DNA from 2 places in the Gordonia alkanivorans genome. Region 1 is predicted to be linked to the other one. Evidence: predicted binding sites of a transcription regulator. Region 1 holds the regulator's gene; the other holds the start of a gene.
The links. The regulator LexA, encoded in region 1, represses DNA repair genes until DNA is damaged. The targets are predictions, from matches to a motif close to CGAACANNTGTTCG.
Positions count from the first base shown of each region.

Region 2: the regulator LexA is predicted to act here: its motif matches at 6,467-6,480, upstream of C5O27_RS12400 (SAV_6107 family HEPN domain-containing protein).

Region 1 is NZ_CP027114.1:3,042,877-3,058,266, reverse strand. It holds gene C5O27_RS13895 (PAC2 family protein) at 1-614, shown strand, start outside; gene C5O27_RS13890 (DEAD/DEAH box helicase) at 635-2,716, shown strand; gene C5O27_RS13885 (hydrogen peroxide-inducible genes activator) at 2,720-3,652, opposite strand; gene C5O27_RS13880 (peroxiredoxin) at 3,779-4,366, shown strand; gene C5O27_RS13875 (alkyl hydroperoxide reductase) at 4,381-4,914, shown strand; gene C5O27_RS13870 (aminotransferase family protein) at 4,987-6,264, opposite strand; gene hrpA (ATP-dependent RNA helicase HrpA) at 6,287-10,273, shown strand; gene nrdR (transcriptional regulator NrdR) at 10,247-10,714, opposite strand; gene C5O27_RS13855 (LysM peptidoglycan-binding domain-containing protein) at 10,814-11,350, opposite strand; gene lexA (transcriptional repressor LexA) at 11,588-12,295, shown strand; gene C5O27_RS13845 (putative PEP-binding protein) at 12,273-13,973, opposite strand; gene C5O27_RS13840 (DeoR/GlpR family DNA-binding transcription regulator) at 14,110-14,880, shown strand; gene pfkB (1-phosphofructokinase) at 14,877-15,390, shown strand, end outside.
Region 2 is NZ_CP027114.1:2,728,640-2,744,029, forward strand. It holds gene C5O27_RS12370 (alpha-(1->6)-mannopyranosyltransferase A) at 1-841, opposite strand, end outside; gene C5O27_RS12375 (polyprenyl synthetase family protein) at 838-1,986, opposite strand; gene C5O27_RS12380 (methylenetetrahydrofolate reductase) at 1,998-2,975, shown strand; gene C5O27_RS12385 (LppM family (lipo)protein) at 3,000-3,896, opposite strand; gene C5O27_RS12390 (phytoene desaturase family protein) at 3,909-5,555, opposite strand; gene C5O27_RS12395 (GNAT family N-acetyltransferase) at 5,602-6,273, opposite strand; gene C5O27_RS12400 (SAV_6107 family HEPN domain-containing protein) at 6,594-7,058, shown strand; gene C5O27_RS12405 (DUF3040 domain-containing protein) at 7,236-7,637, shown strand; gene mraZ (division/cell wall cluster transcriptional repressor MraZ) at 8,067-8,507, shown strand; gene rsmH (16S rRNA (cytosine(1402)-N(4))-methyltransferase RsmH) at 8,752-9,738, shown strand; gene ftsL (cell division protein FtsL) at 9,741-10,649, shown strand; gene C5O27_RS12425 (peptidoglycan D,D-transpeptidase FtsI family protein) at 10,753-12,687, shown strand; gene C5O27_RS12430 (UDP-N-acetylmuramoyl-L-alanyl-D-glutamate--2,6-diaminopimelate ligase) at 12,858-14,543, shown strand; gene C5O27_RS12435 (UDP-N-acetylmuramoyl-tripeptide--D-alanyl-D-alanine ligase) at 14,540-15,064, shown strand; gene mraY (phospho-N-acetylmuramoyl-pentapeptide-transferase) at 15,159-15,390, shown strand, end outside.

The sequences.
Region 1 (15,390 bases):
TCGACGCGGTGCGCCGCCTGTCCGACCGGCTGGGCGTCACCGATGTGATCGGACTCAACGCCATCCCGATGGCCGTGCCGCACACGCGTCCGCCGTCGATCACCGCGCACGGGAGCGACCCCGACGCCCTCGGCGACCTCCCGCGCTGGGGTTCGGCGATGAAGCTGCCCGCGAGCGCCTCGATGCTGCTCGAACTGCGGATGGGTGAGCACGACTACCGGGCCTCCGGCCTGTCGGTCCACGTGCCGCACTACCTGGCGCAGACCAACTACCCGGCGGCCTCTGCGCGACTGTTGTCCGCGGTCGCCGAACTGGCCGGTCTCGACCTGCCGCTCGCCGCGCTCGAGAGCGCCGCCGAGAAGGTGCGCGCCCAGGTCGACACCGAGGTCGAGGGCAACTCCGAGATCGAGTCGGTCGTCGCCGCATTGGAGACGCAGTACGACACCTTCACCCAGGCCGCCGAGGAGCGCGCGTCGCTGCTCGCCGCCGAGGAGTCGCTGCCCAGCGGCGACGAACTGGGCGCCGAACTCGAACGGTTCCTCGCCGAGCAGGCAGCCGAGCAGACCCCGAAGGACGATGAGCCCGGAGACGAGGGACCGCGATCGTCGATCTGACCGCGAGCCCGACGGCCCTGGTGCCCGTCGACGATGAGGACCAGGCGCTCGACACCTACACACAGTGGTGGACCGATCGTGGCCTCGACCTGTACGAACACCAGGAAGAGGCCCTGCTCGAGCTGCTCGCCGGCAGCCACGTCATCCTGGCGACCCCGACCGGTTCGGGCAAGTCGCTCGTGGCCGCCGGCGCACTGTATTTCGCGCGCTGCCGGGGCGAGCGGGCCTTCTACACCGCGCCGATCAAGGCCCTCGTCAGCGAGAAGTTCTTCGAACTGTGCGGGATGTTCGGCGCCGACCAGGTCGGTCTGCTGACCGGTGACGCGTCGGTCAACCCGGATGCGCCGATCGTCTGCGCCACCGCCGAGATCGTCGCGAACCTGGCCCTCGCCGCCGGTGGCGACAGCGACATCGGCACGCTCGTCGCCGACGAGTTCCACTACTACGGCGAACCCGACCGCGGCTGGGCGTGGCAGGTCCCGCTCATCGAGCTGCCCTCCACGCAGTTCCTGCTGATGTCGGCAACGCTCGGTGACGTCTCGTTCTTCGTCGACGATCTCGCGCGCCGCACCGGCCGCGACACGGTCGAGGTCACCGGCGCCCAGCGGCCCGTGCCGCTCGTCCACGACTATGCGATGACCCCGATCCACGAGACCATCGCCGATCTCGTCGACCGCGGTCGCGCCCCGATCTACGTGGTGCACTTCACCCAGGCCGCCGCGGTCGAACGCGCCCAGGCGCTCCTGAGCGTCAAGATCTGCGACAAGGAGGAGAAGGCCGCCATCGCCGAGGCGATCGGCGACTTCCGCTTCTCCACCGGCTTCGGCAACACCCTGTCGAAGCTGCTTCGCTCGGGTGTCGGCGTCCACCACGCCGGGATGCTCCCCCGCTACCGTCGCCTCGTCGAACGTCTTGCGCAGCAGGGACTCCTGAAGGTGATCGCCGGCACCGACACGCTGGGCGTGGGCATCAACGTGCCGATCCGCACGGTGCTGTTCGCCGGGTTGAGCAAGTACGACGGTCGCCGCGTCCGTCGCCTCCGGGCGCGGGAGTTCCATCAGATCGCGGGCCGCGCCGGCCGCGCCGGCTTCGACACCGTCGGGTATGTGGTGGCTCAGGCACCCGAGCACGACGTGGAGAACGCCCGCGCCGTCGCCAAGGCCGGCGACGATCCGAAGAAGCTGCGGAAACTGGTGCGCCGCAAGCCTCCCGAGGGATTCGTGTCGTGGGGCGAGAAGACCTTCACCCAGCTGATCGACGCGCCCGACGAGCCGCTGCGGTCGCACTTCCAGATGACCACCGCGATGCTGCTCGAGGTCCTCGGCCGTCCCGGCGACTGTTTCGCCGCCATCCGGCACCTGCTCGAGGACAACCACGAACCGCGAGATCGGCAGCTGCGCCACATCAAGCACACCATCGAGCTCTATCGCGGCCTGCGCGATGCCGGCATCGTCGTGCAGCTCGACCAACCGGACGAGACCGGCCGGCACATCGCGCTCAGCGTGGACATGCCGGAGAACTTCGCGCTGACCAACCCGCTGTCCGCGTTCGCGATGGCCACGTTCGAGATCCTCGACCCCGAATCCTCCACGTACGCCCTCGATGTCATCTCCGTTCTCGAGTCGACGCTGGAGAACCCGCGACCGTTGCTGCTCGCCCAGCGCAAGGTCGCCCGGGACGCCGCGATCGCCGAGATGAAGGCCGACGGCATCGAGTACGAGGAACGGATGACGCGGCTGGAGGACATTACCTGGCCGCAGCCGCTCTTCGAGGAGATCTTCGGCGCCTTCGAGATCTACCGGCGCGGTCACCCCTGGGTGGCGTCGTTCCCACCCAACCCGAAGTCGGTGCTCCGCGAGATGCTGGAGAAGGCGATGACCTTCACCGAGCTGATCTCCGCCTACGGTCTCGCCCGCAGCGAGGGCGTGGTGCTGCGCTACCTGTCCGACTGCTATCGGGTTCTCCGCCAGGGCGTTCCGACCAGTGCGGTGACGCCGGAGATCGAACAGATCGTGGCCGATCTCGGCACCATGGTCCGCGAGGTCGACTCGAGTCTCGTCGACGAGTGGGAGGCACTCGCCGCCCAGGCCGCGGAGGTCTGACCCTCACACCGGCGTGACGGCGCCGGTGTCGGCGACGATCTCCCCGATGATCGTCGCGAGCTGTCGATACGCGTCGTCGTGGCGTGCGGACCGGCGGAAGACGACCCCGATCCGCCGCCCCGGTCGCGGCGAGGCGAAGGTGGCGATCGCCAGGTCCCCCGAAGCCGTCTCCGACGCGACCGCCGTCTGCGGGATGAGGGTCACCCCGAGCCCGCCCACGACGCAGTGCACGGCCGTCGTCAGCGATGCCGCGCGCGTCTGCCCCAGGTCGGGCCGGACCCCAGCGAGAGCACACACCTCCAGCGCCTGGTCCCGCAGGCAGTGCCCCTCGTCGAGCAGCAGCAACGGCAGGTCGGCCAATGCGCTCGGGTCCACCCGTCGTTTGCCGGCAAGAGCGTGCCCGGCCGGCAGGGCGAGGACGAAATCCTCACGGTAGAGCGGTATCTCGGCGATTCCGGGCACGTCGAGCGGCAGCGCCAGGAGCGCCACGTCGAGCGTGCCGCCCCGCAGCTGTTCGACGAGCCGCCCGGTCTGTTCCTCGACGACGCGGGGCCGCAGGTCCGGAAGCCTCTCGGCGAGTCCGCGCAGCACCGCGGGCAGCACGTAGGGCGCGACCGTCGGGATGACTCCCAGCCGGATCGCCCCGTGCAGCGGCTGACCGGCACCCGCGGCCGCCGCGGTGAACTCGTCGACGGCGTCCACGGCCGCGATCGCCCGCGGCAGCAGTTCCTCGCCGTCCTGGGTCAGCAGCACCCGGCGCGTCGTCCGTTCGACGAGCGTCACCCCGAGACCCGTCTCGAGCGCCGACAGGGCCTGCGACAGCGACGGCTGGCTCACTCCCAGGTCCGCGGCGGCGGACCCGAAGTGTCTGCGCTGGGCGAGCGCCACGAACGCGCGCAGACCGGCGATGGTGGGCTGATAAGTTTTATCGGGCATGGCTATCAGTGTAGTGCTACTAATCACGTTTCGCTTTTGTCGAATTTCCGGCACGATAGTACTCGTACGTCGCGAAAGTCTTTCGCGCGCAATTCCGGTACACCCCCTCAGCTGAAGGAGCGATACATGGCCCTGCTCACCATCGGTGACCAGTTCCCCGCCTACAACCTCACCGCCGTGATCGGTGGCGACCTCAGCAAGGTCAACGCCCAGCAGCCCGATGACTACTTCACCACCGTCACCTCCGACGACCACCCCGGCCAGTGGCGCGTCGTCTTCTTCTGGCCGAAGGACTTCACCTTCGTGTGCCCGACCGAGATCGCCGCGTTCGGCAAGCTGAACGACGAGTTCGCCGATCGTGACACCCAGGTGCTCGGCGCCTCGGTCGACAACGAGTTCGTCCACTTCCAGTGGCGTGCACAGCACGAGGACCTGAAGACCCTGCCGTTCCCGATGATGAGCGATCTGAAGCGTGAGCTGGCCACCGCTGCAGGCGTTCTCAACGCCGACGGGGTCGCCGATCGCGCCACCTTCATCATCGACCCGAACAACGAGATCCAGTTCGTGTCGGTCACCGCCGGTTCCGTGGGCCGCAACGTCGACGAGGTGCTGCGCGTCCTCGACGCCCTGCAGTCCGACGAGCTGTGCGCCTGCAACTGGAAGAAGGGTGACCCGACGATCGACGCCGGCGAGCTCATGTCCTCGGGCGTCTAGAGAAGGAGATCAAGATGAGCATCGACAATCTCAAGGAAGCCCTTCCGGAGTACGCGAAGGACCTCAAGCTCAACCTCGGTTCGATCAGCCGCACCACCGCGCTGAACGAGGAGCAGCTGTGGGGAACCCTGCTGTCGACCGCCGCTGCCACCAAGAGCGCCAAGGTGCTCAGCGAGATCGCCGACGAGGCCGCTGACAACCTGTCGGCCGAGGCCTACAACGCCGCACTCGGTGCCGCGTCGATCATGGGTATGAACAACGTGTTCTACCGCGGTCGCGGCTTCCTCGACGGCAAGTACGACGACCTGCGTCCCGGCCTGCGGATGAACATCATCGGCAACCCGGGTGTCGACAAGGCCGCGTTCGAGCTGTGGTCGTTCGCCGTGTCCTCGATCAACGGCTGCGGACACTGCGTCGCCGCCCACGAGAACACCCTGCGTGAGGCCGGCGTCGACCGCGAGGCCATCTTCGAGGCCCTCAAGGTCGCCTCGATCGTGACCGGTGTGGCCCAGGCCATCGCCACCACCGAGGTGCTCGCGAACGCCTGATCCAGGCAACACGACGAAGCCCGGCTGCCTTTCGGCAGCCGGGCTTCGTGTTGTTCGACAGTGTTCGGGCCGTCAGCTCAGCGCGGCACGGATGCGGTCGGCCATCTCGCCGACCTCGTCGGTCGTCATGACGAACGAGGGCGAGATCTGCAGCGCACCCTGCCCGGCGGCGCGTGTGCTGACGCCGTGCTCACGCAGCTTCACCACCGTGGCCGGCGCCGTCGCCGGATCGGCGAGCTGCACCGCGGTGACCGCACCGAGCCCGGTGCGCACCTCGGCCACCGCGTCGAGGTCGGCCAGCGGGGACAGGGCCACCGCGAGGTCGCCCTCGAGTCGGGTGGCCTCCGCGAGCAGGTCCTCCCGGCGGATGATCTCGAGGTTGGCCAGTGCGGCGGCCGCGGCCGCGGCATGACCGCCGTAGGTGTAGCCGTGGCGCCACCAGACGCCGCCGGCGAAGAACGGTTCGGCGAGGCGCGGCGCGATGAAGACCGCACCCATCGGCACGTAGCCCGAGGTGAGCCCCTTGGCGGTGGTGATCATGTCCGGCTGCAGGTCGAAACGTGCCGAGGCGAACCACGAGTTGCCGGCGATACGGCCGAAGCCGGTGACGACCTCGTCGACGACGAACAGGATGTCGTGGTCGCGGCAGATCGCACGGACCTCGTCCAGGTATCCGGCCGGCGGCAGGTAGATGCCACCGGCGCCGATGATCGGCTCGCAGAAGAACGCGGCGATGTTCTCGGCGCCGACCCGCTCGATCAGACCGAGCAGGCTCTTCGCGTCATCCCAGTCGACGTTCTGCACGTCGTGCATGAGTTCGCCGTAGCCGTCGTGGTTGAGCGGGATGCCCGCCAGCGACGTACCGGCGGCGTGCATGCCGTGATAGGCCTTGGTGCGGCTGATGACGACGCGCTTGGCGGGCTTGCCCTGCTCCACCCAGTAGCGGCGGGCCAGCTTGACCGCGGTGTCGATCGAGTCGCTGCCGCCCGAGGTGAAGAAGATCTTCGACCCGGGCACCGGCGCGATCGCGGCGAGCTCGTCGGCGAGCTGCAGCGTGACGTCGCTCGCGATGTCCCCGAAGTTGGAGTAGTGCGCGATGGTGCCGAGCTGACGCGACACCGCGTCGGCGATCTCGGTACGCCCGTGGCCCACGTTGGTGAACCACAGACCGGCGGTCGCGTCGATGTATTCCTTGCCCTCGCGGTCCCAGATACGGGTCCCCTCACCCTTGGTCACGACGAAGGGGCCACTCGCGGTCACCGCACCCATGTCGGCGAAGCCGTGCCACAGAGCACCAGAAGTTTCAGACATGCCCACCATGATGCCGGGCGAGGTGAGCGCCCCCGGCATCGACCCATATCCTGGAGTCATCATGTCGGTCGAGTCCTCAGATCCAGCCCCGCGAGATCCTCAGCCCGGCATCTCCCGTTCCGAACTGCTGCGGTCGCTCGACGCGGTCGCGATCGTCGACGCCCACCGTCTGCGCCGCCGGGTCGACAAACTCGGCCGCACCCCCGATCCGCACAGATGGGAACAGCTCGTCGCCGACGTCGAGAAGGCCCGGCACCGCCTCGACCGTCGCCGGGCCACGGTGCCGGTGCTGCGCTTCCCCGACGAACTCCCCGTCTCGGCCGCCCGCGAGGAGATCGCCGCCGCGATCCGGGACCACCAGGTCGTGGTCGTGGCCGGTGAGACCGGTTCCGGCAAGACCACGCAGCTGCCGAAGATCTGCCTCGAACTCGGCCGGGGCATCCGCGGCACCATCGGCCACACGCAGCCGCGTCGTATCGCGGCGAGCTCGGTGGCCAAGCGCATCGCCGACGAGACCGACACCGAACTCGGTGACGCGGTCGGCTATTCGGTCCGGTTCACCGACCGCTCGGGCGCCGACACCCTGATCCGCGTGATGACCGACGGCATCCTGCTCCGCGAGATCGCCACCGATCCGATGCTGCGGCGCTACGACACCCTCATCATCGACGAGGCCCACGAGCGCAGCCTCAACATCGATTTCATCCTCGGCTATCTGCGACGGCTGCTACCGCAACGACCGGACCTGAAGGTGATCATCACCTCGGCGACGATCGAACCCGCCCGCTTCGCACGGCATTTCAGCACACCCGAGATGTCGGTCCCGGTCATCGAGGTGTCGGGTCGCACCTACCCCGTCGAGGTCCGTTACCGGCCGTTGAGTCTGCAGGAGCGCCCCGACAGCGGCGACGACACCGGCGGCGGCGAACACGCCGACCTCGACCAGATCCAGGGCATCGACGCCGCGATCGACGAACTGTGGGCCGGCGGCCGCGGCGACATCCTGGTCTTCCTCCCCACCGAACGCGACATCCGCGAGACCGCGGATGCGTTGAAGCGCCGGACGGGAACGGGCCGCAACGGCGGCGCGGAGATCGTCCCGCTGTTCGCGCGGTTGTCGATCGCCGACCAGCAGAAGGTCTTCGCCCCGTCGAACGGTCGCCGCATCGTGCTGGCCACCAACGTCGCCGAGACATCGGTGACGGTCCCCGGCATCCGCTACGTCATCGACACCGGCACCGCTCGTATCAGCCGGTACTCGACCCGCACCAAGGTCAATCGCCTTCCCATCGAACCGGTTTCGCAGGCCAGCGCCCGCCAGCGCGCCGGCCGGTGCGGTCGCGTCGCCCCCGGTGTGTGCATTCGGCTCTACAGCGAGAACGACTTCGACGCCCGGCCCGCGTTCACCGACCCGGAGATCCTGCGTACCAACCTCGCCGCCGTCATCCTCCAGATGACCTCGCTGAAACTCGGTGAGATCGCGGACTTCCCGTTCGTCCAGCCGCCCGACGAGCGCGCCATCCGCGACGGCATGGGCGTGCTCACCGAACTCGGGGCGATCACCGTGAGCCGTGAGGGCGGCCCGCCGCGCCTCACCCCCGTCGGGCGCTCGATGTCCCGGATCCCGGTGGATCCGCGGATCGCGCGGATGCTGATCGCGGGTCGCGAACTCGGCTGCCTCGACCACCTGCTGGTCATCGCCTCCGCGATGTCCCTGCCCGACCCCCGCGAGCGTCCGGCCGAACATCGCGAGGCCACCGACGCCTCGCACCGGCGCTTCGTCGTGCCGCAGTCGGACTTCCTGTCCTACGTCGAGCTGTGGCGCTACCTCGACGAACAGCGCAAGGAGCTGTCCAGCAGCAAGTTCCGTCGGATGTGCGAACGGGAGTTCCTGCACTTCCTGCGAATCCGGGAATGGCGGGACCTGCATCGCCAGCTCACCGAGATCGTCAAGGATCTCGACTGGCCGGTGAGTCCGGCCGGTTCCGACCTGCCCGAGGTCGACGCCGATGCGGTCCATCGCGCGATCCTGTCAGGACTGCTCTCCAACATCGCGGCGCGCAACACCGAGGGCCGCGAGTTCACCGGGGCGCGCAACACGACGCTGATGATCTTCCCGGCGTCCCCGCTCGCCAAGAAGCCGCCGCCGTTCATCATGGCCGCCGAGGTCCTCGAGACCTCGCGACTGTTCGCGCACACGGTCGCCGGCATCGACCCGCTGTGGGCGGAGAAGCTGGCCGGCGATCTGGTCAAGCGCACGCACAGCGAACCGCACTGGTCGTCCAAGCGCGGTGCCGCGATGGCCTACGAGCGGGTCACCCTCTACGGCGTCACCCTCGTCGCGCGTCGTCGCGTCGACTACGGCCCCATCGACCCGGTCGTCTCACGCGAACTGTTCATCCGCCACGCCCTCGTCGAGGGCGACTGGCGCACGCAGCACCCGTTCTTCGAACGCAACCGCGCACTGCTCGAGGCCGCCTCCGACGTCGAGAACCGTATGCGCACACGCGGACTGGTGATCACCGAGGACCAGCTGTTCGAGTTCTACGACAAGCGGGTGGGCGCCGAGGTCACCTCCGCACGGCACTTCGACACGTGGTGGAAGAAGGCGCGGCGCTCCGATGCGGCTCTGCTCGATCTCAAGCCGGAGGACGTCGCGGCGAGTACCGAAGCCGCCCCCACCGACTATCCGGGCGCCTGGCAGCAGGGCGACACCCGACTCGAACTCCGCTACCGGTTCGAGCCCGGCACCCCCGATGACGGTGTCACCGTGATGATCCCGCGCGCACTGCTCCCCCACGTGCGCCCGGCGGGTTTCGACTGGTCGGTGCCCGGCATGCGGACGGAACTGGCCACCGCACTGGTGAAGTCGTTGCCGAAGCAGCTACGCAAGTCGATGTCGCCGGCACAGCGTTTCGCCGAACTGGCACTGGCCCGCCTCACCCCACGGAGCGAGCCACTCACGGTCGGGCTCGCTCGCGAGCTCACCACGATCACGCAGATGACGGTCACCGCAGGCGATTTCGACGTCGACCGGATTCCGGCCCACCTACGGATGCATTTCGCGGTCGCCGACGACGCCGGGGAGATCACCGCGCGAGCCGATTCCATCGCCGAACTGCAGCGCGCGGCCACCCCGGCAGCGTCGAAGACGGTGAAGCGCACCCTGTATCGCGCCTGGACCGACGAGGGCATCGGCACTCTCGCCGCACAGCGGACCGTCGACATCGCCGGACAACGCCTCACCCGTTACCCGACCATCGACGCGATCACCGACGACGCCGGACGCACGCGCGGGGTGGTCGTGATCGACGCCGCGTCGGAGCAGACCCGTGATCGATTGGCGGCGAGAGGAATCGTCGCGCTCCTCGACCTGGCGATCCCGCCCCTGCACCGCCGCGTGGCCGGTTCCCTCGGGGCCGCGGGTCGACTCGCGCTGAGCCAGAGCCCCTACCCGGATCTCGATGCGTTGCTGGCCGACTGCACACGTCGCGCCATCCGCGATGTCGTGGCGGGCCTCGACGCCGGCACCCTGTCGGCGGTGCGCTCTCCCGAGACATTCCGCGTGCTCACCGAGAAGTTGCGTCCACGGATCACCGAGTCGGCACCGGACTACTTCTCTCTCGCCGTCGAATCCCTCGGTTGGGTGGCACCGGTCCGTGCCGCGATCGACCGACATGCCGGTTCACTCGCGGCCGATGACGTCGCCGAACAGCTGGACAATCTCGTCTTCGACGGATTCGTCGCCGCCACCGCACGACGACATCTGGAGAATGTGCCGCGCTACCTCGCGGCCGCCGAGGCCCGCCTGTCGGCGCTCCCCGCATCGGCGGCCCGGGATCAGGCCGGAGTAGCCGTCGTCGACCGGGTGACCGAGCGGTGGGCGCAACGACTGACTCAGGTGCCCGACCACCGGAAGGCGCACGTCAACGACGAGGCCCAGTGGCTCGTCGAGGAGCTGCGGGTGGGATTGTTCGCCGAACGGCTCGGCACCGCGTACCCGGTGTCGGAGAAGCGGGTCCTACGAACTCTTGACCGACTCGGCTGAGGCGGCTCGGAGGTCGTCGATCTCGCGCTGGAAGTCCTCGACGGAGTCGAACGAGCGATAGACCGACGCGAACCGCAGGTAGGCGACCTCGTCGAGGTCGCGCAGCGGCTTGAGGATCGCGAGACCGACCTCGTTGCTGGGGATCTCGGCCGATCCACTGGCACGTACGGTGTCCTCGACCTGCTGGGCGAGCTGCGCCAATGCGTCCTCGGCGACGTGGCGTCCCTGGCATGCGCGCCGGACGCCCCTCATCACCTTCTCGCGACTGAACGGTTCGGTGACGCCGTTGCGTTTGACCACCGCGAGCACCGCGCTCTCCACGGTCGAGAAGCGTCGCCCGCACTCCACGCAGGAGCGGCGGCGCCGGATGGCCTGCCCCTCATCAGCGACACGCGAGTCGATGACCTTGGTGTCGTCGTTCTTGCAGAAGGGGCAGCGCATCGTATCCTCACGCAGGTCACGGGACACTCTGGTGCAGCCGCGCCGCATGCCAGGCCGGTAGTCGGCCGGTCCCTGTGACATCGAGGATACCGCCCGTGCTCAGTGGTACCGGGGGGCGAGCAGCGGCTGACCGACGCGCAGCCCGCTCGACGGGAGGTCGTTCAGCTGGATGATCTCGTCGACGACCGCCTCACGCGGCATCTCGGGGGCGACGCGCGATGCGATGGTGCTCAGCGAGTCGCCCGACCGCACGTGTACGACCTCGGTGCCGACCGAAGAAGGTGTGACCGTCGCGGCGTAGTTCTGACCGACGACCGCGATGACCCACACGGCCAGAGCGAGCCCGACGCCGGCGAGAATTGCCGTCGCCGTGCGCCGACGCCGCCGGATGACGGCCGAGGGCGCGGTATGCGCAACACGCGAGACGGGTACGACCGGTGCACGACCCCGCATACCGACCGGCGAGGCGCACCGGGTGGAGGCGACCCGGCGGACCCGGACCGCCGACTCCGGCACCGGACGCCCGTCGACGGGCCGGCGGCCGTCGCCGCGGCGCATCGGGCGCGGACGCTCCAGGACGTCACCACGGACCGAATCGGTGGAGCGGTCGGGGTCGATGAGAGTGGCGGTGCGCATGATGCCCTCCGTGTTTCCGGTCGAACGCTTGTCCGTGCTCCGGCTGCGTCGTCGGCGTTCGAACTGTTCGATTGTCGATCATCTGTTCGATGAACTGATGTTCGATTTGTAGCACGGCACGCCGACACTTGTCTCGCAACACGTCGAACAAATGTTTGATGCGGTCGGCATTCTCGGCTAGGGTCGTCGTCAGACAAGCGATCTACCAGCACGTTCGGAATCGAGAGGAACCCGATCATGAGCGATGACGGCGGTAAGCGCACCGGAGCGCGGGGCGCCGACGAGCCCGTCGCCCCGGCAGACATGGCGGCGGCCGAGGCCTCGCTGACGCCGCGGCAGCGCGGAGTTCTCGAGGTGATCCGCAGATCCGTGCGCGAGCGCGGTTACCCGCCGAGCATCCGCGAGATCGGTGACGAGGTGGGTCTCACGTCGACCTCCTCCGTCGCCCACCAACTGCGGACGCTCGAACGCAAGGGCCTCCTCAAGCGCGACGCGAATCGTCCGCGAGCGGTCAACATCGCACCGAGTGAGCCGCCGACGCCCACCTCACCGACCGGTGGTGCGCTACCCGAGCCCACCTTCGTGCCGGTGCTCGGCCGGATCGCCGCAGGCGGCCCGATCCTCGCGGAAGAAGCCGTCGAGGACGTCTTCCCGCTCCCCCGCGAGCTCGTCGGCGAGGGTTCGCTGTTCCTGCTGAAGGTCGTCGGCGAGTCGATGATCGACGCCGCGATCTGCGACGGCGACTGGGTGGTCGTGCGCCAGCAGAACGTGGCCGACAACGGCGACATCGTGGCCGCGATGATCGACGGCGAGGCCACGGTCAAGACCTTCAAGCGCCAGAAGGGTCATGTCTGGCTGATGCCGCACAACGAGCTGTTCGACCCGATCCCGGGCGACGAGGCCGTGATCCTCGGCAAGGTCGTCACCGTGATGCGGCGTATCTGACCTCTTCGTTCTCGAGAACCGCGGCGGCAGCCGCGCGCGCCGCAGCCGGATCGGTGGTGGCGAGCGCGGCTGTCGCCGCGTTCTCGCAGGTCGACCGTGAGACGCCGCCGAGGCGGGCACCGACCGCGGCGGCCGCCACCGGAGCACTCGACAGCGAGGTGACACCCAACCCGACGAGCACACAGGCGAGGATCGGGTCCGCCGCGGCCTCGCCGCACACGCCCACCGGTTTCCCCTGGTCCCGTCCGGCCCGCGCGACCGTCGCGATGAGGTGCAGGACCGCCGGCTGCCACGGATCGGTCAGCGATGCGAGATCGGCCGACATCCGGTCGGCGGCCATCGTGTACTGCGTGAGGTCGTTGGTGCCGATCGAGACGAAGTCGACCTCGGCCAGGATCGCCGGCGCGAGGATCGCGGCGGCGGGGACCTCGATCATCACCCCGGCGACCAGTCCGCGTTCCCGTACCTGAGCGGCGAAGGCGGCCGCCTCGGCCGGTGAGGCGATCATCGGCGCCATGACCCAGGGGCTCGTCTCGGAACCCTCCGCGGCGCGCGCGATCGCGTCGAGCTGATGGGCACGGATCTCGGGGTGTGCCAAGGCGATCCGGTCGCCGCGCACACCGAGGGCCGGGTTGGCCTCCTCGGGCTGGTACACGAAGCGCAGCGGCTTGTCCGAGCCGGCGTCGAGGGTACGGATGACGACCTTGCGGCCGCCGAACGCGTCGAGCACCTCGCGATAGATGTCCGCCTGTTCCTCCACCGACGGCTCGTCGGCGCGTTCGAGGAAGGCCAGTTCGGTGCGGAACAGTCCGACGCCCTCCACCGGATGATCGGTGGCCGCACGGGCCGACGATCCGTCGGCGACGTTGGCCAGGATCGCCACCTCCACACCGTCGGCGGTGCGACCCGGGCCCGACCAGCCGGCGACCCGTGCGGCCTGACGCGTGTACTCGTCGACACGGGCCCGCGCGGCGGCGTTGTCGGGTTGCACGACGATCTCGCCTGTCGTGCCGTCCACGAGTATCACCGTGCCCGAGTCGATCCCGGCGAGACCGGGGACCGCGACGACACACGGGATGCCGAGCTGCCGGGCGATGATCGCGGTGTGGCTGGTGGGCCCGCCCAGGCGGGTGACCAGCGCGATGGTGGTGGCGGGATCGAGCCCCGCGGTGTCGGCGGGCGCGAGGTCGTCGGCGAGGAGGACCGAGGGCACGTCCGGCGTGGGCACGCCGGGCTCGGGGAGGCCCAGGAGTTCGGCGAGGACGCGGTCGCGGACGTCGTTGAGATCGGTGACGCGCTCGGCCATGAGCCCACCGAGCTTGGTGAACACGGCGGCGAACTGTTCGGTGGCGGCGACGGCGGCCGACGGCGCCGAGGCGCCCTTGGCGATCAGACCCGAGGCGGCACCGATCCAGCCGCGGTCCTCCGCGAGTCCGGCCGTTGCGGTGAGCACCTCGGCGGCGACGCCGGTGTTCTGCGATGCACGCTCACGTAGGCGCGCGGCGACCGCGGCCGCCGCGGCGGTGAACCGTTCGGCCTCGTCGGCGCGACGGTCCTCGGCGATCTCGACGCCTGCGCCCAGTGCCTCTGCGGAGTGGTCGGGTCGGCGTCCCGGCCAGAGTGCGGGCCCGAGAGCCACACCACCGACAACCGGCGTCCCCGTCAGAATCTGCGTCATGTGACCACGGTTACAAATTCTTCTTGACTTGTCAACACAAACAGGCGTAAACACAATTACTACAACACGCAAAGCCGCATGTTCCCACATTGGACGACCCGATCAGCGCCACGGGAACGATCAGAACGGAGCCGGTGTGTACGCCGAGGAGAGACAGCAGGCCATCGCCGAGGAGGTACGCGTCGCAGGACGCGCCTCGGTCGCCGAGCTCGCCGCGAAGTTCGACGTGACCAGTGAGACGGTCCGCCGCGACCTCGCGGTGCTCGAACGTGCCGGGCACCTGCAGCGAGTCCACGGCGGTGCCGTCCGCCCCGAGGTCCTGCGCGTGATCGGTGAACTCGGCATCGACGAGCGCGAGACGGAACAGACCGAGCAGAAGGCCGCGATCGGCCGTGCCGCGCTTCGTTTCCTCCCGCCCGACGGCGGATCGGTGCTCTTCGACGCCGGCACCACCACCTTCCGGGCCGCCGAGGCCATGCCGCGCGACCGCGATCTCACACTGATCACCAACAGCCTCCCGATCGCCGGGCTGCTCGCCGGACGCCATGCCGACGGTCTCCACTCCCTCGGCGGTCGCGTCCGCGGACTCACGCAGGCGACGGTCGGCGCCGAAACGGTCGCCGCGCTCGGCCGACTCCGCGTGACGACCGCGTTCATCGGCACCAACGGCCTGAGCGAGGCGCACGGTCTGTCCACCCCCGATCCCGACGAGGCGGCGGTGAAGGCGGCGATGGTCGCCGCAGCCCGCCGCGTCGTCGTCCTCGCCGACAGTTCGAAGATGGAGCGCGAGGAGCTGTCCGGTTTCGCCGGCATCGACGACATCGACGTTCTCATCACCGATTCCGGCATCGATCCGCAGTTCTCGGCCGCACTGTCCGCCCGCGGCGTCGAGGTCGTGATCGCGTGATCCTCACCGTCACCGCCAATCCCAGCGTCGACCGCACCCTCGAACTCGCCACCCCGCTGCGACGCGGCGAGGTCCAGCGGGCCGGCGTCGTCCGCGCCGAACCGGGCGGCAAGGGCGTCAACGTCGCCCGCACCGTCGCCGCCGCCGGTCTCTCGACACGGGCCCTGCTGCCCGCTCGCACCGGCGACCCCCTGCTCGCCGCGCTCGACGACCTCGGACTCCCCTACGACGCCGTCCCCGTCGACGGCGAGGTCCGTTCCAACGTCACCATCGCCGAATCCGACGGCACCACCACGAAGATCAACGCCCCGGGCGTGACCCTGACAGCAGCTCAGCTCGAGTCGCTGTCCACTCTGATCCGCACCCACGCGAACGGCGCGGAGTGGGTCACGCTGTGTGGATCACTTCCACCCGGCGTGCCGGAGCACTGGTACCGGACGGTCGCCGACGCGCTGGTCACCGCCGGATGCCGCGTGGCCGTGGACACCTCGGGAGCACCGTTGCGCGCAG
Region 2 (15,390 bases), 310 kb from region 1:
TGATCTTGATCGACACGGCGAGCGCGAGGACCGCGGTGCCGGCGACGTGCCGTCCGCTGACGACCAGGACGACACCGGTGGTCAGCACGCCGGCCATCAGGAGTTCGACGTGGGGTCCCGCGACGAGATGGATGAGGACCATCGGATTGAACAGCGCCAGCCACAGTCCCGCCTGCGGCGAGGCGCCGAAATGGCGTGCGAGTCGCGGGATCGCCCACAGCGACAAGAACAGTCCGGGTAGGAGGACGAGTCGCACCGCGAGGATGCCCGCGACGACGTGGTCGCCGGTCACCTCGGTGACGACGCGCAGCAGACCCATGGTGAACGGCCCGTACGGCGCCGTGGTGGTGGCCCAGACCGTGGCCATGCTGTCGACGAGCGGGCCCGGATGGTGGGCCGGACCGTCGGCGTAGGGGTTGAACCCGGCACCGAACACCGCCCCCTGCGCGAGGTAGGCGTAGACGTCGCGGCTGTAGACCGGCACGGCCACGAGCAGCGGCGCCGCCCAGACGAGCAGCCATCGCTGCAGGGTCCGGACGGACGGGGAGTCCGCGGCCCCCCGGGCGGTCCGACGGCCGAGCCGGACCCAGGCGAACACCATGAGGAAGACGCCGAGCCAGAAGAAGGTACCGAAGAGGTTCTTGCCGTGACCGTAGGTGATCCAGCTGAGTCCCAGGTCGGCGAGTGTCGTCGTGTTGCGGGGCGGGTCGCCGACGCCGAAACTGCCCACGCACACCAGAATCGCGCCGATTGCGCCGGTGATCAGATCGCCGCGTGCGGTCCGGTCAGCGAGGTCCGGGCGAGTGGGCGTCGGAGTCGATGCCTTCACGCGGGAGTTCACGCCTCGCGATGCGCGGTCCGGTGGGCGACCGCGGTGAGTTCGCTGCGGATGTCGTCGCCGATGTCGGCGGTGTCCAGTGCGCCGAGGGCGGCGCCGAGGAGGTCGTCGATCTGGCCCTCCATCTCGGCGACCGCGCCGACGTCGACGAGAAGCGCTCGCGCGGAGCCGAGTTCGTCCTCGTCGAGCGGGCGACCGATGAAGTCCCGCAAGCGGTTCCCGAGGGCGGGGTCGGAGTCGTCGGCGCGTCGTAGGGCGGTGGCCAGGAGAGCCGTGCGCTTGCCCGAGACCAGGTCGTCACCCGACGGCTTGCCGGTCCGCTCGGGGTTGCCGAAGACGCCGAGCTGATCGTCGCGCAACTGGAAGGCGATACCGAGGTCGTGCCCGATCTTCCGCAGCGTCGCGACCAGAATCTCCGACGCCCCGGCGAGACGTGCCCCGAGCTCGAGCGGGCGGGCCACCGTATAGGCGGCGGTCTTGAACTCCATCACGCGATACGCGGCGGCTGCCGAGTCGTCGCCGCTGGCCTCGTTCACGATGTCGAGGAACTGGCCGCCGAGCACCTCGGTGCGCATCGCCGCCCAGGTGGCGCCGACGGCCGGCGGGAGAGCGCGGTACCGGGAGGTGTCCGAAACCCCCGGCCGATGATCGTGCACGAGGTCGTCGGCCCACGCGAGCGCGAGGTCTCCGGCCAGGATCGCCGCGGCCACCCCGTGGCCGGCGGCGTCGCCGGCCCAGGAGGCGGCGGCATGCCGCGACTGGAAGACACGGTGCAGCGTCGGGTGCCCGCGCCGGGTGTCGGACTGATCGATGATGTCGTCGTGGATCAGGGCGCACGCCTGCACGAGTTCGAGGGCCGCACCCACCCGCAGGGCGTCGCTGGCCTCACGGCCGACGCTCGACGCCGCGTCGGAGTCGGCGCGACCCGATTCGGTCATACCGCACCGCCATCCGGCGAAGGCGAAGACCGGCCGGATGCGCTTGCCGCCCTGCAGGACGAAGTCGCGGACCAGTTCGGCCGCGGTGCCGACCACCGGGGCGATCTCGGCCGCGGCGGGGACCGCGACGTCGAAGAAACTGCGCAATTCGGTCTCGACGGCCGCCGGGACCGCATCGAGCGAGGTCGGCGTGGGGGAGGCGGAGGTCACCCTGCCAGGCTATGCGAATCGCTATCTACACTGTTCGGGTGACCCCAACCGCTCCGGCACCCTCGATCGTCGAACGCCTGTCCGCCCCGCACCGTGGACCGGTGCCGTTCTCCGTCGAGTTCATGCCCCCGCGCGACGCCGAAGGCGAAGCCCGGCTGTGGCGCGCGGTGCGGATCTTCGAGCGGTTGTCCCCGGCCTTCGTGTCGATGACCTACGGTGCCGGCGGTTCGACGCGCGACCGCACGGTCCGCATCACCGGCGAGCTCGCCGCCCAGACCACCCTGCTGCCGGTGGCGCACCTGACCGCGGTCAACCACAGTATCGCCGAACTGCGCGCACTCGTCGGCGCGTACGCCGATCAGGGCATCGCGAACATCCTCGCGTTGCGCGGCGACCCGCCGGGCGATCCGCTCGGCGAGTGGATCGCCCATCCCGAGGGCGTCGAATACGCCGAGGAGCTGGTCCATCTCATCGACACCCTCGGCGACTTCCACGTCGGGGTGGCGTCGTTCCCGGAGGGCCATCACCGTGCCCCCGACCTCGAGCACGACACCCGCAACCTGGTGAACAAGCTCCGCGCGGGTGCCGAGTACTCGATCACCCAGATGTTCTTCGACGTCGAGGACTACCTGCGTCTGCGCGACCGGGTGCAGGCCGCCGACCCCGAGCAGGGTGCCAAGCCGATCATCCCGGGCATCATGCCGGTGACGTCGCTGGCCAGCATCAAGCGCATGGCCGAGCTGTCCGGTTCGGTGATCCCGCCGAAGGTGGTGGAGCGATTCACCAAGGCCGCGGGCGATGGTCCCGAGGAGGATCGTGCGACGGTTCGCGCCGTCGGCATCGACTTCGCCACCGAGACCGCGGAACGGCTCATCGCCGAGGGCGCACCGTGCCTGCACTTCTGCAGCCTCAACTTCGCCAAGGCGACTTCAGAGGTACTCGGCCGCCTCGGCGTGGACGTCGACGCCGCGCTCCACGTCCCCGCCTGACCCTGGAACCTGGCTGTTCGGGTCCTAACTCTTCTCGGGCGCTGTCGAGGCCTTCGGGTCAGCGGCCGCCGAGAGTCCCTCACCCGACAGGGTCGACGGTGCGGTGTTGGTGGCGACCGGTCGTCCCGGGCGCGGGCCGCGGTACCGCTTCGCATAGGCGAGCCGCGCGATGATCAGCACCGCGATGAGACACACGATGGCGACGAACCAGGACCAGCTGCTGACCGCGGCGGTCGCGGGATCCGGGTAGGTGGCATCGGCGGTGAAGTCCGACGGCTCGCCCGGAGCCGGGGTCCAGGTGACCGTCGACTCGCCGACCTGGTCGCCGTTGGTCGCCGTCACCGGCCCGCCGAAGGTGACCGTCAGCTGGACGAAGTCGCGACCCGGGATGAGTTCGGACAGGTCGGTGTCACCGCGGAAACGAACCACCTCGCCGCTGCGCTTGGCGGTGAGGTCCATCGTCAGCGAGGTGTCGCCGTAGGCGTCGGCGATGATGTCGCCGAGCTGGCCGAACTGGCCGGCGGTGAGATCGGAGAAACTCGCGCGGCTGCCCACGCGGGTGACCGCCTCCTCGCCGTTCCCGGCGTCCCCGCTGCGGTCATCGCGGTCGGCGGACCCCGATGGGGCAGCCGACTCCTCGGGTGTCTCCTTGTACTCGGTCACCGAGACCTGCCCCATCATCGACTCGGGGAGATCCAGCTGCGGAGCGCCACGGGGATTGTCCGGTGACGTCGCGACGATGACACTGCCCGAATACCGATCGCCCACCGTCGTCGAACGCTCCAGGCAGCCGGCCATCAGCGGCGACAGAAGGAGAGTCACGACCGCCACCGCCAGCGGCATCAGCCGGCGGGGTCGGGACTGACCGCGGGAGGACTTCGGTGCACCCTGCTCGGGAATCGACAATCGCACGCTGCTCATCGTGCCAGACACTCAGCTGAACAAACGTCTCCTACGCAGTGCGGCGTGCCCGGCGATGTAACCGCTCGCGCCCGTCACCCCGCCGCCCGGGTGGGTCGACGCCCCGGCCAGGAACAGTCCGTCGGCGCCGGGGACGCGATGGCCCGCCAGGTCGGGGGTCGGTCGCCACATGAACATCTGGTCGATCGACATCTCGACATGCATGATGTTGCCGCCGATCAGGCCCAGCTCGGACTCGAGATCCTCGGGGGTCTGGATGTACCGGTGTGCGATGGACTCCGCGAAACCCGGTGCATGACGGTCGACTTCGTCGCAGACCGCGGCCGCCGCCTGTGCCCCCAGCGTCGACCAGTCGCCCCCGGCGTCGCTTGCGCCCGCCGTTGATCGAGCACCGGCGAGCCGATAGGGGTGCCACTGTGCCCACAGGTTGATCGCGTGCCTGCCCTCCGGGGCGAGGGTGGGGTCGATCGCCGAGAAGCTCATCGCCACCACCGCGGGCCGCGGCGGTAGTGCACCGACCGCCGCAGCGGCGTGCGCACGGATCAGGTGCGCACGGTCGGTGACCAGCAGGCCGAGTGCCGAGTGGACGCCGTGGACGGGCAGGTCGTCGGGGAGGTCGCGGTAGACGGGCAGCGCGGTCGTGCCGAGACGCACCGCCATCCCGATCCCGCTGCCGACGACGATGTCGCGTCGCCAGCGGTCGATGGTCCCGGCGTCGAAACCGCCCGCCGCCAGCAGGTCCAGGGTCGCCAGCACGTGGCAGGCGTTGATCACGGTCGGTGTGCACCGACGCTCGCCGGATTCGGTCTGCACCCGCCAGTGGTCACCGCACCGGGTGATCGAGACGGCCGGGTCCCCGCACACGATCCGGCCGCCGTCGGCGCCGATGCGGTGGACGAGCGCATCGGTCAGCGCACCGCTGCCGCCGATCGCGCGGCCGGGCGGGATGAGATGCATCAGGGCGGCGAACCCGACCATCGGCGCGGTGCCGGGTGCGTTCATCGGCGGTCCCGACTGCGCACCGAACCAGGCGAGCCCGGCCTTGAGCTGTTCGGAGTCGAAGTATCGGTCGAGGAGCGAGTCGCCGGACGCCATGAGTTCGGCGGTGAGATTCAGCATCGCGCCGCTGCGGCGTCCGATCAGGCCGGTGCGTTCGGTGGTGGCCGTCGAACCGAGACCGGCGAACGCCCGCCCGAACTGTCCCATCGACGCGGGTCGGTAGAAGACGTCCATGACGGCCCGCGCGCGCGGCGTCCAGGTCTCGACGAACTGCCGGTATGCCGCGGCATCCTTTGCGCCGCAAGATCGTTCGATGGAGACGCACGTGGCGTCGAGATCGGTGCGGAAAACGATCGCCGGGGCCGTGTCGGTCGCCGGCACGAAGGCCCAGGGGTCGCAGTCGACGTACCGGAGTCCGTGCGAGGCGAGGTCGAGGTCGTCGAGAACGGGGGAGTGCCGGATCATCAGGTGCGCCGAGGAACCGCGATCGATGCGGTGCCCCGGGAAACGTTCGACGGTCGACACCGCCCCGCCGGGGATGTCGTCGCGTTCGAAGACCTCGACGTCGCGACCGGCCTTCGCGAGGTAGGCCGCGGCGATCAGGCCGTTGTGGCCGCCGCCGACGACCACCGCGTCGCGCCGCTCCCCGTGCCCGCTCATGCGTGTTCCGTGCCGTGCGCTGTCGTCTTTGTCTGTGCCATGCCCTCTATCTTCCGGATGGTGGGGGACCGGGGGGCGGCGGTTGCAGATTCAGCGGCAACGGACGGCCGAGGAACGCGAACGGACGGGGGTCGCCGGTGAAGGTGAAATGCCGGAGCACGTCCGTGAAGCCCATCCGCCGGTACAGCGACCACGCCCGGTTCTGTTCGGCGGGGATCTCCGGCGTAGACAGGAGGACATGACGTTCGGGCCGCTCGGCGAGGAGCCGTGCCAGCAGCAACTGTCCGATGCCGCGTCCCTGTGCGGTGGGATGAACGTGGAGCTCGGTCAGCTCGAAGTAGTCCCGGGCGATCATCTCGATGTCCGCGGGCGAGCGTCCGGTCTGCCGCAGCCCGAGCCGGAGCTGCTGATTCCACCACTGTCCGGTCGCGCCGGTGTAGCCGTACGCGATGCCGACCAGGACGTCGTCGGGACCCGTACCCACCGGCGGTCCGACCCGGCGACGGGACGTCGGCATCGACTGCGCCTCGTGCGGGGGCAGGGTGGCGACCGCGCCGATCGCGCGCCAGCCCGGCCGGGCGATGTGCTCGCGCCACAGGGACGCTCGATGCATCTCGGTCCCGCGGGGATATCCCATCGCGGTCACGTAGACGTCGAGAGCGGGCTCCAGCCACACGCGGGAGTCCTGACCACTGAGGTTCACCAGCCGGAGCGTCAACGTCGGGTCGCTTCCGGGTTCACCGAGCGGGCCCGCACCGCCCCGGCCATGCGTTCTCCGACCATCTGGCGTGACTGTCCTCTCGGTACGGCGGACTCCGCGGAATCGGGTCGCGGGACCCGGTGTTGAAGAAGGATGCGGGCGCGGACCCACGCCTTGAAGAGACGCGCGCCGCTAGCTATATTGAACGTGTCGAACGGGTGTTCGATGAATGTGCCTCCGCAAGCTGTTCGCGTTCATCCCGACGACATGACGGTCCGGTGGCGGACGAGGGAAGCGTCTGCCACCGGACACCGTCGCCAGCGAGTGAGGAGGATGCCATGCCCGGACGGCCCACATCCCGCCGGTCCGCCCCCGTCGACCCGGTGATGGTCGGACGTGCGCGCGACCTCCTCCAGCGCGCCCATCTCCTCCTCGACAACGCCGACGGCGTCTCCGACGACGCCGAGCGATTTCGGCAGTTCTATCTCGTCGCCCTCCGTGCGGCAGGCGCCGCGCTCGCGATCGGCGAGCCGGCCGGCCCCGCCCGTCGCAAGACGTCGAACGCCTGGACCCGCATCGGAGTTGTCGCTCCCGACCTCGCCCCGCTGGCCGCGCGCTTCGCCACGCTGTCGCCCGTCCGGATGAAGATCGAGTCGGGGATCATCCGAACACTCGACCCCGACAGTGTCGCCGGCATGCGACTCCTCGTCCTTGATTTCCTCCGCCGGGTCGAGACCTTGGTCATTGCTTACGAGCAAGGCAAATTCGGGACAGAGGAGCCCCAAATCGGGCGAACTGCGTGAGGCCGGACACACATTCGGCGTTCCGTTGTCGTTCCGGTATGTGCATCCGGACCAACAACAGCGAGTAATGGTGGTCGCGGCTGATTTCACCTCGTATCATGGGAGAATAAGGCGCAGACGCCTCACCGGTCGCGGTTGACCGTCGTCGGCGTCGCGGATCAGGGAGAAGGAGGGTCGGTGCCACTTTCGGAGCACGAGCAACGCATGCTCGAACAGATCGAGAGCGCTCTGTACGCGGAAGACCCCAAGTTTGCGTCCAGTGTCAAGCGTCGTCGGCTGGGTAAGTCGAGTGGCCGTCGTCGCCTACAGGCGGTGGCCATCTTCGTCGTCGGCCTCGTGATGCTCGTCGGCGGTCTCATCGTCAAGATCGACATCGGGGGATTCCCGATCGTCAGCCTCCTCGGCTTCCTGGTGATGTTCGGCGCCGGTCTCTTCGCCCTCTGGGGTGACGACCTCGCCGACTCCGCGACGTCCGCGCCGCGTGCCGGAGGCAAGAAGCAGTCCGGGTCGTCCGGCTCCAAGCGCAAGCTGTCGGAGCGGATGGAAGAACGATTCAACCGTCGGTTCGAGCAGGAGTAGATCCCCGGCCGGCCTGAAGGCCACGACTCATCCGGAGCCGCGCACCCAGTGGGTGCGCGGCTCTTTCGTATGTGCGATCCAGCGCGCTCCCGGCCGTGCGCCCCAGTCGCCCCACCGTCACCCACTCCCGGGCCCCACCTTCCCCCACCGGGGGTCCCCACTTTGCTCCACTTATGACGGAACTGCTGGTCGCACGGGTATCTGGCACCTCAGGAAACACGTCTGCCACACGCTCCGGGAGGTGTAGACGCGCGTTTGCGCACGGGACACGCACGAAGTTCCACACATTCTGCCCGCTTGAACTGGGGATTTGCTGAACGTGGGAGATCGTGTGGGCCTCTGGGGTGGAAAGTGGAGGAAAGTGGGGTACTGTGGCAGCACTGGGTGAGGCGATCCGGAGCGCGGAACCCAGGGGCAGGAGGTGTCGACATGTCTGTGCGATTCGTCGGCACCTACACGCCCAAATTGGACGACAAAGGGCGACTCACGTTGCCCGCGAAGTTCCGCGATGCACTGGCAGGAGGGGTAGTGGTCACCAAAGGCCAAGACCACAGCTTGTCGGTGTATCGGACCGAAGAGTTCGATGCGATCGCGGCGAGGATCGTCGAGGCGTCACGCAACGACCCTGACCTGCGTGCGTTTCAGAGGACCTTCTTCGCCGGTTCGGAAGAACAGCGACCGGACGGCCAGGGCAGGATCAGCCTGTCCTCCGACCATCGCATCTATGCGGGACTGTCCAAGGAGTGCGTGGTGTTCGGCAGCTTCGATCACCTCGAGATCTGGGATTCGGCCGCATGGGACGAGTACCAGACGCAGCACGAGGAGAACTTCTCGGCAGCCAACTCGGCCGCGTTGAACGCGGTCTTGTAGCCGAGAGGGGACGGGGCTGAGCGGTACTCGGGCTTCGGGTGGCACGAGGCCCCGATCCGGTCCGACCCTGGCGTACTTCCCCAACGCCAGGTACGGAATCGGATCGGGACCTCGCTCCATCCGGGGCGCGGCCCGACGGTGATCCGCCGTCCCGCCCGCGACATGACACTCCTCCGACAAGTCCTTCGCACCGAAACGCCGACTCTGCCGACCGACATGGCCGACACGCCGATGGGGGCCCTCCGTGGATGACACTGGTGACGACACTCGCCGCTCGGGCGAGTTCGGCCACATCCCGGTCATGGGCCGGCGGATCGTCGAATTGCTCACCCCGGCACTGGAATCAGAAGACCGGCGGGTGTTCCTGGATGCGACGCTCGGCGCCGGTGGGCACAGCGAACTCATCCTGAACACATTCCCCAACGTGCACCTCGTCGGCATCGACCGCGACGCCTCCGCCCTGGACATCGCGCGACGCAGGCTCGCGCCGCACGCGGACCGGATATCCCTGCACCAGGCCACCTTCCACGAGATCGCCGACGTCCTCGACGACGCCGGTGAGGAATCCATCGACGCCGCGCTGTTCGACCTCGGCGTCTCGTCGATGCAGCTCGACCAGGCCGGCCGGGGATTCGCCTACTCGGTCGACGCGCCCCTGGACATGCGGATGAACTCCGACGACCCCGTCACCGCGGCGGACGTCCTCAACACCTACGGTCACGGCGAGTTGGCCCGTGTGCTCTCCGAATACGGGGAGGAGCGCTTCGCCGGCAAGATCGCCTCGGCGGTCCTGCGTGAGCGCGAGAAAGAACCCTTCACGACGAGTGCGCGCCTCGTCGAACTGCTCTACGCCACCATCCCGGCGGCGACACGGCGTACCGGCGGCCACCCGGCCAAGCGAACATTCCAGGCCCTGCGTATCGAGGTCAACCACGAACTCGACGTCCTCCGTGAGGCGTTGCCGACCGCGCTGTCGGTGCTCACGGTCGGCGGTCGTGTCGCGGTGATGAGCTACCAGTCGCTCGAGGACCGGATCGTCAAGCGGGAGTTCGCAGCTCGTACGACCTCGACCTCCCCGCCCGGCCTGCCCGTCGAGTTGCCGGGCACCGCCGCGGAGTTCCGCCTCGTGACCCGTGGCGCCGAGCGTCCCGACGACGAGGAACTGTCCATCAATCCGCGATCGGCACCGGTGCGAGTCCGGGCGGTCGAACGAGTCGAGAAGAAGGGCTGATCATGACGATCCTGCACGACGCCCCTCGTCGTCCCGGCTCCGGCCGTTCCGACGACAAGCGTTCCGGCACAGCCCGTTCCGGAGCAACCCGCTCCGACGCCGGGCGGTCGGATGCCGAGCGTGACAGTCGGCGGTCGCGGCGTGCACGCATCGAATCCGAGCGCGCGACCCGTTCGCGGGCTGCCCAACGCGCGCTGGACCGGCGCCACAAGCGCATGGCCACCGGTGCGAGCGCACCGCGCGCGGCCCGCGGCGGGCTGTCGATGTCCGGTGTCTCGCTCCGGGAACGGTTGCAGCACACACCTTTCGTGGTCCCGGTCATCGCGCTGCTCGTCCTGGGCCTCGGTCTGAGCCTGTGGCTGTCGACCAAGTCGGCCCAGGACTCCTACAAGCTCGGCATCGAGCGGACGGAGAACCAGTCGCTCATCGACCAGCGCGACGCGCTCAAGCGGACCTACGAATCCGGCAACTCGGCGCCGGAACTGTCCCGTGAGGCAACCCGTCTGGGCATGATCCCGTCGGACAATCCGGCACGGATGATCGTCGACGACCCGCGCCGGCCCCGAATCGTCGGGAAACCCGCACCGGCATCGGGGAAGCCGATGGCCGACCTCAACCCCGAACTGAAACCCGACCCCACCGAGACCATCGACCCGCGCAAGGTGGACGATTCGATCGGCCTGGGCGGTGGCGCCGTCGGCGCCCCCAACCCGCCGGCCGAGCAGACCCCGGGCCAACAGGCCCCGGCCCCCTCGGCCCCGGGACAGTCCGCGCCGTCTCCGCAACCCGTTCCGGCTCAACCCGATCCGGCCCCCGGGCAGGGGGAGGGTTCGTCGGCGCCGACCGAGTCGGGGTCCACACCCCAGCCCTCGACCCCGGTCCCGGCGCCGAATGTCGTGCCCCGGACGTGAGGTGCCCGCGGGTCGTGGGGACTGTCACAGTGCGCCCACCGATCTGCAACCCGCCGACGCCAAATCCCTGTCACGACCTTGAAGCGGTGAACAATTGACGACCATGACACGTGCGACCTTCGAGCGACTCGGCCACGCGCCGTCTCGCCCGGGACGTCGCCCGGGCCAGGGATCCCGCGCGACCGCAGGCGGCCCGGGTGGCCGCGGACCGGGTAAGGGCGGCCCGCGGAACAGCGGGGGACTGCACAGCTTCGGTTTCCGGACCAAGGTGTTCGGTGTCGTCGTGCTGCTCGTGGTCCTCGCGGTCGCGGGGAGGATGATCGTCGTCCACACCATCCAGGCCGGGTCCATCTCGGCCGAGGCCGCCCAGCAGCGCGAGTACACCCAGGTCCTGACGGCCAAGCGTGGTTCCATCCTCGACCGCAACGGTCGCCCGCTGGCCTACACCGACGAAGCCCGGTCACTGACGTTCCTGCCCAAGGCGGTTCGCAAGTCGATCGACGAGGAGCACCGCAAGAACGACGAACTGCCCGGCGTCGACGAGCGGCTCAAGGAGATCGCCAAGGGTGTGTCGGTCGCACTCGGCGGCTCGATCAGCGAAGAAGACCTCCTCGAGAAGATCACCGGTGACGAACCCTTCGTGTACCTCGCCCGGGCGGTCAGCCCCGACGTCGCCAAACGCATCACCGAGGAGTTCCCCGAGGTCGGCGCCGACCCGGAGAGCATCCGGCTCTATCCCGGTGGTTCGCTGGCGGCCAACGTCATCGGCGACGTCAACTACGACGGCAACGGTCTCATCGGTCTGGAGGCCTCGCTCGACGCGATCCTGTCCGGTACCGACGGTTCCCGTACCTACGACCGCGGATCGGACGGCGCGATCATCCCGGGCAGCACCCGCAACGTGCACCCGGCGATCAACGGTTCCACCGTCCGCCTGACCCTCGACTCCGACACCCAGTGGTTCGTCCAGAGCCAGGTCATGAAGGCCAAACAGGCATCCGGCGCGCGGGGCGCCTCGGCCGTGGTACTCGACGCCAGGACCGGCGAGGTACTGGCGATGGCGAACGACGGCACCTTCAACGCCTCGCTCCCACTGTCGGATCAGCCGAAGGCCGAGCTCGGCAATCCGTCGGTCACCTCACCGTTCGAGCCCGGCTCGGTCAACAAGCTCGTCGCGGCGTCCGCCGCCATCGAATACGGCCTCACCCGGCCGGACACGGTCCACCGGGTGCCCGGCAGCATCCAGATGTCCGGCGTCACCGTCCGCGACGCCTGGGAGCACGGCGTCGAGCCGTACACGACCACCGGCATCTTCGGTAAGTCGTCGAACGTGGGCACGCTGATGCTCGCCAAGCGCATCGGCGAGGAACGCTTCGCCGACATGCTCAAGCGTTTCGGGCTCGGCCAGCGCACCGGCGTCGGACTCCCGGCCGAGAGTGCCGGCGAGGTGCCGGCACTGAGCCAGTGGTCGGGCGGTTCATTCGCCAACCTGCCCATCGGACAGGGTCTTTCGATGACGCTGCTGCAGATGACCGCGATGTACCAGGCGATCGCCAACGACGGTCTGCGTATCCCGCCGCGCATCCTCGCCGGCGAGGAGCGCGACGGCAGCACCCCGGAGGGACGCGCTCGTCCCGAACCGGTCCGCGTCGTCAGCGAGGAGACCGCCCGGACGGTCCGCGACATGTTCCGGTCGGTGGTGCAGGACGATCCGATGGGCGTGCAGATGGGTACCGGCACCAAGGCCGCCGTCAGCGGCTACCAGGTCTCCGGAAAGACGGGTACCGCCCAGCAGGTCGACCCGTCGTGTGGCTGCTACTCGAACTCGCGCTACAACATCACCTTCGCCGGGATCGCCCCGGCCGACGCGCCGCGCTACGTCATCGGGATCATGCTCGACAACCCACGTCGCAGCTCCGACGGCACCGGAGGCCAGTCCGCCGGACCGCTCTTCTCGACCATCGCGTCGTGGATGCTGCAGCGCGCCCAGGTCCCGCTGTCCCCGCCGACGCCGAGGTTGACCCTCACCGCGAACTGATCACGACCGGAGGGGTCGGCGCACCGCATCCCGGACGCCGATCCCGGGGTCGGTATCGTGAGTGCAATTCTGCGCCGAACACGAACCCAGGCCCCGGTAACCAGACCGCAGGTATCCAGACCACCAGCACCACCAGCACACCGACCGAGAACACCCGAGGAGGCGAACACATGACGTCTCGTGGTTCCTCGCACAAGGGATCGGCCGGCAGGCGCAAGGGGAGGAAGGTCGCCGGTCGTCCGCGCGAGATCGCGCCGACGTCCGTGACGGTCCTGTCGACGGCCACCGGCGCCCGGCTCGACCTCGTCGGCGGCGCCGATCGCGACACCAGCGTCCAGGGCGTGACCCTGCGTGCCCAGGACGTTCAGCCCGGCGATCTGTTCGCGGCCCTGCCCGGTGCGGCCACCCACGGTGCGCGGTTCGCCGACCAGGCGGTCGCCGCCGGGGCGACCGCGATCCTGACCGATCCGGCCGGCCGCGCCGAACTCAGCCGCGTCCTGCCGCCCGAGACCGCCGTCGCGGTCCTCATCCACCCCGCCCCGCGGACCGTGCTGGGCAGCGTCAGTGCCCGTGTCTACGGCAACCCTTCGCAGCGGCTGAAGCTGATCGGGATCACCGGCACGTCGGGCAAGACCACCACGTCGTATCTCGTCGAGGCCGCCCTGCTCGCCGCCGGGCACTCGGTGGGGCTCATCGGAACCGTCGAGACCCGCGTCAACGGCGTCGCGCAGCCGAGCTCGCTGACGACACCGGAGGCCCCGACCCTGCAGGCGCTGCTGGCGTCGATGCTCGAGGACGGCGTCGACGTCGTCGTCATGGAGGTGTCCAGCCACGCGCTGTCGCTGGGGCGCGTCGACGGCGCGCACGTCGCTATCGGTGCCTTCACGAACCTCTCGCAGGACCATCTGGACTTCCACCAGACGATGCGCGCCTACTTCGACGCCAAAGCGCAGCTGTTCGTGCCGTCGTCGCCGAACCACGCGGTACGCGCCGTGGTGTGCGTCGACGACGAGTGGGGGCAGCGGATGGCCGATCTCGCCCGCCGGCCCGGCGAGGCGGCGCACCTGCAGCCGGTGACGGTGTCGACCGGTCCGACGCCCGCACACTGGCACGCGGGACCGTCGGATCTCACCGGCGACGGCACCTCCCACACGCCGATCACCGAACCCGACGGCGACCACGTCCTCGTCATGCCTCTCCCGGGCCGCTACAACGTGGCCAACGGCCTGCTGGCGGTCGCCGTGGCCCATGCCGCGGGTGTGCCGATCTCCACCGCACTCGACGCGGTCGCGTCGGTGAGCGTGCCGGGACGTCTGCAGCGGGTCGATCGCGGACAGCCGTTCCTCGCGCTGGTCGACTACGCCCACAAACCCGGTGCCGTCGAGGCCGTGCTCGCGACCCTGCGCGGGCAGCTCGGTGAGGGACCCGGCCGCGTGGCCATCGTGGTCGGTGCCGGCGGCGACCGTGATGCCGGCAAGCGTCCGCTGATGGGGGAGGCCGCCGCACGCGGTGCCGAACTCGTCATCGTCACCGACGACAACCCGAGGTCGGAGGAACCGGCCGCCATCCGGTCCGAGGTTCTCGCCGGCGCCCGCGGCGTCGACGCCGCCGAACGCCCGGCAGGTGCCGAGCCGGTGCGCGAGGTCGGGGACCGCGCGGCCGCGATCGCCGAGGCCGTCGCGTGGGCACGGCCCGGCGACATCGTGCTGGTCGCGGGCAAGGGACATGAGGCCGGGCAGGAGATCAACGGCGTGAAGAATCCGTTCGACGACCGTGACGTCGTCGCACAAGCGCTGGAGTCGTCGACCCCACAGAGCGCATCCACCGATTCGGTGGCCGCGGAGGGTGATCGATGACCGGACCGTTCGTCACGGTGATCCGCGGGGATGCGCCGGTGACGGTCGACGACGCACGTCTGCTCATCCGCCGACTCGCCGAGCACGCCGGAGCGATGCGTGGCAGCGCCGCGGTGGATCGGCCGCGGACCTGGGCCATCATCGCCGAGGTCGCCACCCCCGAGGGGACGCCGGAGAACCAGCGTGTCGTCGAACACGATCTCCTCGGACGTCTGGCCGTCCGGTTGGCCGTCGACAAGACTCTCTGCGTGGGCGACTCCAGATCTGTCCACGCCCTGCACCAGGGCGCCGTCATGGAGGGGTCGTGGGGCGACGAGGCGCGCATCGTCGACTCGGTCGAAGCCGCCGCGGCACTCGTCGACACCGACCCGGACTGGCGGCCCGCCGCCGGCGATGTCATCCTCCTCGCGGCCGCGAGCGCCGAACTCGACTCGGTGGTCACGGCGTGGGGTGCGGGCTGCGGCTGGCAGATCCGCGAGGAGACGGACGCCGGTCCCGGCGACGAGGGGACCGAATCATGAGGGCGCGCGACGAGGCGCGTCGGCCGAGAACACCGAACAGAGTCGGAGACAAGAGCGTGGCGGGGAACGGACGAGCGAACACGAGGACAGCACGATGACCCAGATCCTCCTCGCGGGTGCGATCGCGATCGCGGTGTCGATCCTGCTGACCCCCGTGCTCATCAAGGTGTTCTCCCGTCAGGGATTCGGCCAGGAGATCCGGGTCGAGGGCCCCGAGAGCCACCAGACCAAGCGCGGCACACCGTCGATGGGCGGCGTCGCGATCCTCGCCGCACTGTGGGCGGGGTACTTCGGTTCGCACCTGGTCGGCCTGTTCACCGACGGCG